DNA from 2 places in the Bacillus sp. Medicinal_06 genome. Region 2 is predicted to be linked to the other one. Evidence: riboswitches for the same ligand, from Rfam matches in the RefSeq annotation. Region 2 holds a riboswitch; the other holds the start of a gene.
What was found. A riboswitch is a leader RNA that binds a small molecule or an ion and turns the genes downstream of it on or off. The one in region 2 is predicted to bind preQ1.
Positions count from the first base shown of each region.

Region 1: it holds a riboswitch for preQ1, as region 2 does, so the genes downstream of both, queC (7-cyano-7-deazaguanine synthase QueC) here and AC1M36_RS13820 (QueT transporter family protein) in region 2, are expected to answer to the same signal.

Region 1 covers NZ_JBWYHD010000005.1:416,159-421,464, reverse strand. The annotation lists gene AC1M36_RS15130 (M3 family oligoendopeptidase) at 1-652, shown strand, start outside; gene AC1M36_RS15125 (DinB family protein) at 792-1,325, shown strand; gene AC1M36_RS15120 (DUF6254 family protein) at 1,553-1,669, shown strand; gene AC1M36_RS15115 (ATP-binding protein) at 1,681-2,889, opposite strand; PreQ1 riboswitch class I at 3,123-3,166, shown strand; gene queC (7-cyano-7-deazaguanine synthase QueC) at 3,260-3,922, shown strand; gene queD (6-carboxytetrahydropterin synthase QueD) at 3,922-4,416, shown strand; gene queE (7-carboxy-7-deazaguanine synthase QueE) at 4,409-5,125, shown strand; gene queF (preQ(1) synthase) at 5,167-5,306, shown strand, end outside.
Region 2 covers NZ_JBWYHD010000005.1:178,068-183,373, forward strand. The annotation lists gene AC1M36_RS13795 (YqcI/YcgG family protein) at 61-756, opposite strand; gene cspB (cold shock-like protein CspB) at 1,053-1,250, shown strand; gene AC1M36_RS13805 (DUF2564 family protein) at 1,371-1,619, shown strand; gene AC1M36_RS13810 (zinc-finger domain-containing protein) at 1,650-1,826, opposite strand; gene AC1M36_RS13815 (ribonuclease H family protein) at 1,839-2,498, opposite strand; gene AC1M36_RS13820 (QueT transporter family protein) at 2,992-3,477, opposite strand; PreQ1 riboswitch class I at 3,484-3,528, opposite strand; gene AC1M36_RS13825 (aldose 1-epimerase family protein) at 3,660-4,532, shown strand; gene AC1M36_RS13830 (reverse transcriptase-like protein) at 4,772-5,158, shown strand; partial or broken gene AC1M36_RS13835 (DMT family transporter) at 5,172-5,306, shown strand, end outside.

The DNA.
Region 1 (5,306 bases), 240 kb from region 2:
GGGTGATATTGATGTGTTGACGCACGAAGCAGGTCATGCATTTCAAGTATATGAAAGCCGCAAGTTTGAAATTCCAGAGTATAATTGGCCAACGTATGAAGCCTGTGAAATTCATTCCATGAGTATGGAATTTTTCACATGGCCATGGATGAAATTATTCTTTGAGGAAGATGCGGATAAATATTATTTCTCTCATTTAAGTTCAGCACTTCTATTTTTGCCGTACGGTGTATCTGTTGATGAGTATCAACACTATGTATATGAAAATCCAGAGGCATCTCCAGACGAACGGAAAGCAGCATGGCGTAATATTGAAAGAAAGTACTTGCCGCACCGAGATTATGAAGACAATGATTATTTAGAACGTGGTGCTTTCTGGCAACGTCAAGGCCATATTTACAGCTCTCCTTTCTATTATATTGATTATACATTGGCGCAAATTTGTGCACTGCAATTTTGGAAGCGAGCAAGAGACAATAGACAAGAAGCTTGGGAAGACTATGTGAATCTTTGTCAGCAAGGAGGAAGCAAATCTTTCCTAGATTTAGTAGAGGTAGCAAATTTAACATCACCGTTTGCTAATGGTTGTGTGCAAGGTGTAATCAATGAGATTCAAGCATGGTTACGTGCAGTGGATGACACAAAATTGTAAAAATCAACCTTGTTTTTTTCACATTTTACAATCGACACATTTGCAAAATAATGAGATAATATAAGAAAATTCAGATTTATTTAAAGGGTGTTTCTAAATTAGAAGCGCCTTTTTTTACCAAAAAAGAGGGGGGAGAATTATGCTTCAATCTAATATGAATGTTAGTTTGGAAACTTTGCTGCAATCGTTACAATCTACAAGAAATACATTATTATCAGAAATTGAGATGTTAAATGATACGGAAGTAAATGTAAAACCGCGCCGTGATAAATGGAGTATCATTCAAATTTTGCATCACCTACACCTAGTTGAACAATCTGTTACATCAGCTCTTGTGTATGCTTTGCAGAAAAAAGAAAGAAAAGTAGTCCCGCTCAAAGATCTCCAACTTACTCTTGATCGAACATACAAACGAGAAGCTCCTCAACAAATGCAACCAACAGAAACATTAATGAAAAAACAACAAGGAATTCAATTACTCGAACATTCACGAGCAGAATTATTGCATACGCTGCATAGTATTATAGATGAAAGTGAATTATTTGAAAATTCATTAAAACATCCTATGTTTCATGAACTTAATTTATATCAATGGGTTCAATTCCTTGATTTACATGAACAGCGCCACCTTACACAGTTAAAAGAAGCAAAATATGCGATTTTGCAAAGATAAAGAAAAATTCTCATTTCTATGGGAACTATATGTAATAAATAGAAGAAGCGAATTAGTAGTTATCTCGCTTCTTTTATTTTATCCAGCTATTCGTGGGAAGTAAGCCCTACTTTAATATTCAGAGAAAACTAAGAGAGCTAGGTAATGGAAGTTTCACTTGGATGGATGCATATTTTTATCTCTTATTTTGGAATAATACATAGAGAGCATATGAAGGAGTTGAAAGCATGTCACATAAGAAAAAAGAGCAAGAGCGTAGTTGGAAAGCACGAAAAGAAAATCAAAAACCGCATGGGAAAGTAAAGACTTTTGCTGAACTTGTTGATGAAACAGAAAAAACGTGATGAAATCTTCATCACGTTTTTTGTATGAGTGGAAAGGTTAATAGGAAGGTTGTACCAATATCTTTTTCACTTGTAATATCGATTTTTCCATCCATTGCTTTGATGACGCTGAATACGACCATCATCCCAAGCCCAGTTCCTTTCTCTTTTGTAGAATAGAATGGAGAGCCAAGGCGCTTTATCTGTTCTGTGTCCATACCGATTCCATTGTCTTTTATATACAATTGAATATGTTTATGGTCGGGAACTAGTGTGAGGATAAGATCGCCACCTTTAGGCATGGCTTCAATACAGTTTTTTAGAATATTTAACAAACATTGATTAAATTTTTGCTTTTCGCCAGTAATAAAAAAAGAGCTACTTTGTTTTATGTAATGTATGCGAACATTTGATAAATTCGCTAATGGCGTAATAAGAGATAGTGCATGAAGTAATTCATCTTCTAGTTGTAACATTTGTTCTTTCTCAATACTTGGTTTTGCAAATGTTAAATAATCTGTGAGAACGTGATTTGCTTGTTCAATCCCATGTATAGCTATTTCTGTGTATAATTTTCGATCTTTTTCAGAGCATTTTTCAGATTGTAAAAGTTGTAAAAAACCTTTTGTTGAAGTCAAAGGATTACGAATTTCATGGGAAATGGAAGCGGCCATTTCTCCAATAAGATGAAATTTCTCAGCGTTAATAAGTTCTTCCTGTAAACGAATTTGCAATCGAAGTATGTTTAATAAATAAAGAATAAGAATTGTACCTATTATTGTGCATAGTTGATACGCAATAATATGAAGAAGATAGTCTTCAGAATTAGGCACTTTGATAAGGAAAACAGGAACCCAAACGAGTCCGTATGTAAGACTATATAAAATGGCAAGTATAAGTTTTATATGATTGGACCCTTTATTGAAAAATTTGTATGTAGAAAGTAAAACGATATATAAGAGAATCGAGCCAATAGCGGATGGAATGATTCCTACTCCTCCTAATAAGAAACGGTATACGTTTAATACAACTAAAATAGATCCACCGGCAATAGGCCCTCCTGTTAATGTGCCAACAATTAATACAATATGACGCATATCAAATTGAAACCCAGTATCTGTTTTTGCTGCAAAAAAAATGCAAAGCATTGTGGTAATACTACAAAGTAATATAAATATAGTTGAATTTAGTTTAGGTGAATGCTTGCCTTTTTGATTCCAAAATAGGTGATACACTAGCATTATAACGAGAATCAATAATATGTTTAAAAAGAGGTGAATGATAAAGAGTTTCAGTTTTATGCCCCCTTGCTATTCTCACATGTATAGTATTAATTAAGTACAATCATACTATTAAAATACAAGAAAATGAATCTGAATTTCGTTAAAAAAAAGAAAAATCAGAAGTTTCCCTGAGGGAGAAACAGTATGTTACAATATGTGTTGTCAATGAAAGAAGAAATTCCATGTATAACATGGGAGAGGTTCGCGAACTCCCTCTATAAAAAACTATGGAAACAACAATATCCTTAGGTATTGTTTTGTTTTTTTATTGTGACAGTTCAAGAACGTTCTTTCTTCTTATTCGTAGTAGAGAAGGAGAATGAGTGAGATGAAAAAAGAAAAAGCAGTTGTCGTTTTTAGTGGTGGACAAGATAGTACAACATGTTTATTTTGGGCGATGCAGCAGTTTGCAGAGGTGGAAGCAGTGACGTTTAATTATAATCAACGTCATAAGTTAGAAATCGATTGTGCAGCTGATATTGCGAAAGAGCTAGGAATTAAACATACAGTACTTGATATGAGCTTATTAAATCAACTTGCTCCAAATGCGTTAACAAGAACGGATATGGAGATTACACATGAAGAAGGTGAACTGCCATCGACATTTGTAGATGGACGAAATTTACTGTTCTTATCATTTGCAGCTGTGCTAGCAAAACAAGTTGGAGCACGTCATATTGTAACGGGCGTATGTGAAACAGATTTTAGCGGTTATCCTGATTGCCGTGATGTATTTGTGAAATCGTTAAACGTTACGTTAAATTTATCTATGGATTATCCATTTGTTATTCATACACCACTTATGTGGATCGATAAAGCAGAAACATGGAAGTTATCAGATGAACTTGGTGCATTCGAGTTTGTTAGAGAAAAAACATTAACATGCTATAACGGAATAATCGGTGATGGTTGCGGTGAATGTCCAGCTTGTAAACTTCGTAAAGCAGGTTTAGATACGTATTTACAAGAACGCGAAGGAGCGAACGCATAATGGAACAGAATTTTTTTGGATTTCGCATTGTAGAAAATTTACAAAAAGTGGACAAGGATATTCAACGTGAACAACTGAAATATCATAATAAACGAGTGATGGTAAGTAAGGAATTTACATTTGATGCAGCGCATCATTTGCATTGTTACGAAGGGAAATGTAAAAATTTACATGGTCACACATACAAAGTTGTTTTTGGTATTAGTGGATATGTAAATGAGATTGGACTTGCAATTGACTTTGGCGATATAAAAGAAATTTGGAAAAATGAAATTGAAATTTATTTAGATCATCGTTATTTAAATGAAACGTTGCCAGCAATGAATACGACGGCTGAAAACATGGTCGTTTGGATTTACGAAAAGATGGCTGAAGCACTTACAAAAGAGAATCGCGTTCATGAATATAAAGGAGCACGTGTTGAATTTGTTCGTCTATTTGAAACACCAACAAGTTATGCGGAAGTAAGACGGGAGTGGATGATCGGTGAGTAAAATTCCTGTTTTGGAAATTTTCGGACCGACCATTCAAGGAGAAGGAATGGTTGTTGGGCAAAAGACGATGTTCATTCGTACAGCAGGTTGTGACTATAGTTGCGCATGGTGTGATTCGTCCTTTACATGGGATGGGTCGGCGAAAGAACAAATTCGGCAAATGACTCCAGAAGAAATTTGGAGTGAACTTGTTGAAATTGGTGGAGAAAATTTTTCACATGTAACAATTTCAGGTGGGAACCCAGTACTATTGAAAAATTTAGAAGGTTTTCTGTCTTTATTACAAGAAAAGAAAATTCGCACCGCTATTGAAACGCAAGGGAGCAAGTGGCAGGAATGGTTACTTCGTATTGATGAAATAACTATCTCACCGAAGCCACCAAGCTCACAGATGAAAACAGATTTTATCATGTTAGATTCTGTTATTGAAAGATTGGCAGGAAAAGATTTTAGTTTAAAAGTTGTCGTGTTTGATGATCACGATTTTGAATATGCGATAAAGGTGCATGAGCGTTACCCGCACGTACCATTTTTCTTACAAGTTGGAAATGATGATACAAAAACAGTGGATGATGCAATGCTTATTAGGAATTTATTACAAAAATATGAATGGCTTATTGAAAAAGCTGTTCAGTGCAAAGAGATGAATGATGCAAAAGTATTACCTCAGCTCCATGCGTTAGTGTGGGGAAACAAACGAGGCGTATAAGAATAAACTCTGAAGAATCGAATGGAAGGGATGTATACAGAATGGCAGGAAGATTAGACGAAGATTTAAAAGATGTAACGTTACTTGGAAATCAAAATACAAAATATTTATTTGAATATAGTCCGGGAATTTTAGAGACATTTGATAATAATCATCCAAACCGTGATTATTTTGTAAAATT
Region 2 (5,306 bases):
TATATAAAATGCCCTTTTTGATCCAAAATATGTAAAAAATCCACTCCTTTACGGCGGCCTTCATTTCTTTATTTTATGATGAAATGGACATTTCCCTTCGATTGGTTCAATGTCATCTCCAATAAAATATTGCTTCCACTCACGGTGATCCGGATCTCCGTAATGACTAATATTCGGGTGTTTTGGAAATTGGCCCCACTTTTCAACCCGTTCTCTAACCATTTGTCTTGAGTACGAACCTTTAGGCCGATCTCCTTCTAGTCCATCAAAAATAATTCGTGGCTGAAATCCAATAATAAGTGAGTTCCCCAAATGTCTCGTTTTTCTTTGTTTATAAGCTGGAGCGTTCCCAAACGCAAACATTGGCTCTCCGCCAAATGAAAATTCCCATAAATAATGATCTGGATTTTCTGGAATCTGCTTTGGCCATAATTGATTATCTTCTTCATGTAAATATTGTAGAATTCTCCAAAAATACGCTCGGTAATGTTCAAGTGAGCATTCTTCACGTTCTGGCTCAACAAAAAGAAAAAATCCTCTTCTTACAACGGGCCGTTCATTCATCAACTGTAAAAAAGAAAGCATTGTCTGCGGTAGATGACTCCGATCATCATGAGACAAGAATGAGTAGCGAAGTTCATTTTTCTTTAAAGCTGTTAAACCAAAATAACAAGGAAAAGTTGGGTCCAATACAACATTAGAAAAATTTTCAAATTCTTGCGGAACCCATCTTGGTATATCTATCCTATTTCTCATCCCTTCATTATCTAATAAATAAGATTCATTCTCTCACCTCATTATGTACAGCATTCACTTAAACATATTAAAAAAAGAGCTTGTCCTATACCATAAAAAACTTGTGTAAAAAATTATTTAAAAATACAAAAATTTAAAACCGCTTACTTGACTAAAATCTACCATTTCGTGTATATTAAAAATATCATTTAGCAGAATATTCGAGAATATAGCATTTTCAGTTTTATGAACCTGCAAACATTTCAAACGAGATTCACTAAATGAAAAAGTAATCGTTTTTTAGGAGGAATTGTAACATGCAAGGAAAAGTAAAATGGTTTAACAACGAAAAAGGTTTTGGATTTATTGAAATTGAAGGTGCTGACGATGTATTCGTACATTTCACAGCTATTCAAGGCGAAGGCTACAAAGCTTTAGAAGAAGGTCAAGAAGTATCTTTCGATATCGTTGAAGGAAACCGCGGACCTCAAGCTGCTAACGTAGTAAAACTTTAATCCAACATATAACAGGAGGTTACCTTACTTGGTAACCTCCTTTATTATTCCTTTGTATATTTCCTTTTTGCAGGGTGAAAACTATGTGAAATGTGACAGAATATAAAGGAGGAATCGATAATGGGTTCACATGTAAATGATTTTGAAGAAGTAAAATTCCGCGTAGAAACAGCACAAAAAATGGTAGGTTCTGCAACAATTACAATGGATCCTGAATCATTACAGCATGCGACAACCGCAGTCGAATCTGCACGCTCTCAACTTGAAACAATGAAATCTGTTGCAACAGATTTAGATGAGCCTTTTTTAATGAACGAAGAAAAAAAATTAAGTCTATGTGAACACCAATTGAAGGAAGCTAAGCATTAAAAACATCCAGAGTTATCTCTGGATGTTTTTTTACGATAATCGCTCTCCATATTCTTTTAATTTCTCTCCCACAGTACACTGCCGAATACAAAAAGAATGAGCATAATATTTGCTATGAGTTTTTCTATAATGTTCCTGCAAGAAACATCCTTCACAATATGTTTCTAATAAATCATTTACCTCTGTAATGAGCTGCTTTTTATTCACCACTGCACCTCTCTATTCCGTTATTTCTTTATGGCTGTCAATTACTGTTCCTTCCAATGCTTGTGTGGCCAATTGATGAGCTTCTTTATTTTGTTTTCTTGCTACTGGTTCACAGACAAGCTTTAATTTCATTTGCTTTGCTTTTTGTTCAATCTGATCTAAGTAATGATTCAAATGTTCGTCATAGCACGGCCATTCTCTAGCTAGTTGCTGAAGTACGACTTGAGAATCACCATGTAATGTAACCGATTCGTATTTAATTCCTAATTCCTCTAGTACATTCATTCCGTATAATAGCGCTGCATATTCCGCTTCATTATTATCATATATGCCATCTATGTAAGCATTTCGGCGAACTCGGTATATTTTCTGACCTTTTTTATAGTAAATACAAATACCAACTCCAGCCTCTTTCGTCTCTAAATCATATCCCCCATCAAAGTAGATACGAATATCTTGTGGCTCCTCTTCTATTTGTTTACCGAGCTTTTTCATCTCTTTTAGCGTCCATTCCGCTCCCATTTCATCATAAAATAATAATTCCTTTGCTCTACCAGTTTTTTTAAAATCAGTTGCAAATTGAAGCGCTTCCTCTATGTTCATATAATCTGTTGTTAATTCAGTTTGAAGACTCGTCTTTGTTTTATACAGCCAATATATTTTATATTTCATGTTAATTTCCCCTTATATAAGAATTCGTATTTTTATTTTATTATATTTTACCAAGAGTCGCTGTATTGTATGCGAATGAATCAGTTCATATTGTGAGTAGCCTCTTGGACTAAACGAAAATTAGATTACTATCCTAAATTTCAGCAGAACAGTCTCAGTCTCCATCTATATATTCCCCAAATTTTTCCAATAGGATGTTCACTTATAAAGTGAAACTTTAATCAATCTCAATCGACAGCAAGAATATTCATTTATTTTAACAATACAGGAATTTTATGGAATATCCATTTGAAGGAGATTCTTTCTATTTTGAAGTCGATACTGAACTTCGGTTTATTAATATGACAAATGAATCAATCACTACTTCTTAGTGATTGATTCATGAGAGGTAGTCTTTATTTTCACCTTTTTAATAAATTAAGAGTACTTATTTATATACAAATAAAGAGGCTGCCCAATCATTTCGATTTGGTTCAGCCTCTTTATTTGTTCTTTACATCACTTTTTCAAATTGCACTCGCTTATTAATCCAATACATAACAGGCATGCCAATTGCCATTACAACAAATTCACCAGCTGCACATGTAAGCCATGTAAATAAAAATGGCAAATCAAATGCAAGATGAAGTTCAATCGCTATCATAAACATCGTAACTGTAAAGATAACTGTATTAAAAATCATCCGAGCCCAAACACCTTTAATAAAGCGCATAGAAATAATCGTAGCAAGAAGTGTAAGAACGGATTGTCCCACTCCAAATACTAAATCATACGCAATCATAGGTGAGAAAAAGAGATTTGTTAAAAATACGCCTAAGACAATTCCATAAATTGATTTCTTATTAAATACAACAAGATGATTAAACATCTCCGAAATACGAAATTGGACATTCGTAAAGCCAAATGGCTGAATAAGTGCAGAAACAGCAATATATAACGCTGCTAAAATACCATTACCAACTAATGTTTTTATATTCATGACAAAATCTCCTTAGTTTTTTTACGTGGGATGGTTTCGAACCACGTGATCCGTTTTTAAACAACAATTTTATATTGTACGCAATAGCCAGTCATTCGTCAATAGATTCTTTTCATTCACTACCTTTTTTCTTATAGACAACGTATAATAGAGAATATGAAAGATTTAGGAGGTTTCACTTCATGACAGCAACAATTCAAAATGAAAAAGTGATCGTTTCCATCTCTGAAAAAGGTGCAGAGTTACAAAGCGTTCGCTTAAAAGAGGACAACACAGAATATTTATGGCAAGGAGATCCTAAATATTGGGGGCGTCGCGCACCAATTTTATTCCCAATTGTCGGTAGATTAGTGGACAATACATATTATATAGATGGTAAACCTTATTCATTGACACAACATGGCTTTGCTCGCGATCTCATATTCTCAGTAAAAGAACAAAACGAAACAAAGCTTACATATGCTGTAACTAGCAATCAAGAAACTTTACAAAAATATCCGTACGAGTTTGAGCTACTTGTATCTTATGAACTAGACGAGCAAAACATACACGTTACTTATGAAGTGATCAATCCTACTTCAAAAGAAATGTTCTTTTCTATCGGAGCACATCCAGGATTCAATTGTCCTTTAGTAGAAGGTGACTCATTTACAGACTACCATTTATCATTTAATGGCCCTGAACATTTAGAAACAAGTGTTTTAAAAGGACCTTTTCTTTCAAAAGAAAAACAACTAATTGTTGAAAATAAGGCAGAATTACCACTTACATATGATTTATTCAAAAATGATGCCCTTATTTTTGAAAATATGAATACAAATGAAATTTCTATTCGTTCTCATAAACATAATAAGTTTGTAAAAGTAGCATTTGAAGGTTTCCCATTCGTTGGTGTTTGGACACCAGGTAATGAAGCCCCTTTCTTATGTATCGAACCTTGGTATGGAATTGCTGATGAAGTAGAACCAGCAAAAGATTTCAAAGAGAAAAAAGGCGTACAATCCTTACAAGCGAATGAAACATTTACATGCCGCTACAGCATTACAATTGGATAAAGTGAAACTTTAATCAGTGGGGGTTTCTTCATCCCCACTGATTATTAGCCTTCACGAATTGGGCTTTTACGTGCAACCCCTCCCCACCTAACTTCTTTGTTTTTGCTGAATTTTGAGGTGGGGGCTTACTGTACGTTAATGCGGAGTAAAGTGCATGTTTCATATTCTATCCCTCACCTTTAAAATTAGGTGAGGGATTACTATCAGCTAACGCTATATAATAATGGAGGTTTTCAATTTTGATTGAAGTATATATTGATGGTGCATCAAAGGGAAATCCAGGCCCTTCTGGTGCTGGGGTTTTTATTAAAGGTGTGCAGCCACCTGTGCAATTATCACTACCACTTGGAATCATGTCCAACCACGAAGCTGAATATCATGCATTACTCGCTGCATTAAAATATTGCACAGAACATAATTATAGCATTGTATCTTTTCGTACAGATTCACAGCTTGTTGAACGTGCTGTAGAAAAAGAATATGCAAAAAATAAAACATATGCACCACTTTTAGAAGAGGCACTAGCATACATCAAAAGATTTGATCTTTTCTTTATAAAGTGGATTCCAAGTAGTCAAAACAAAGTTGCTGATGAATTAGCAAGAAAAGCCATTTTACAAAATTAATGGGGGTTTTAGTGTGAAAAAAGGATGGATTGCTCCTCTCGCTTTATTATTTGTCTCCTTTATTTTTGAGGCCACGTTTGTTGTCGTTCAAAATGCAATGTCATTTGTTGGACCATTTACTTTCAATGGTGTTCGTTTTTTATTTGCT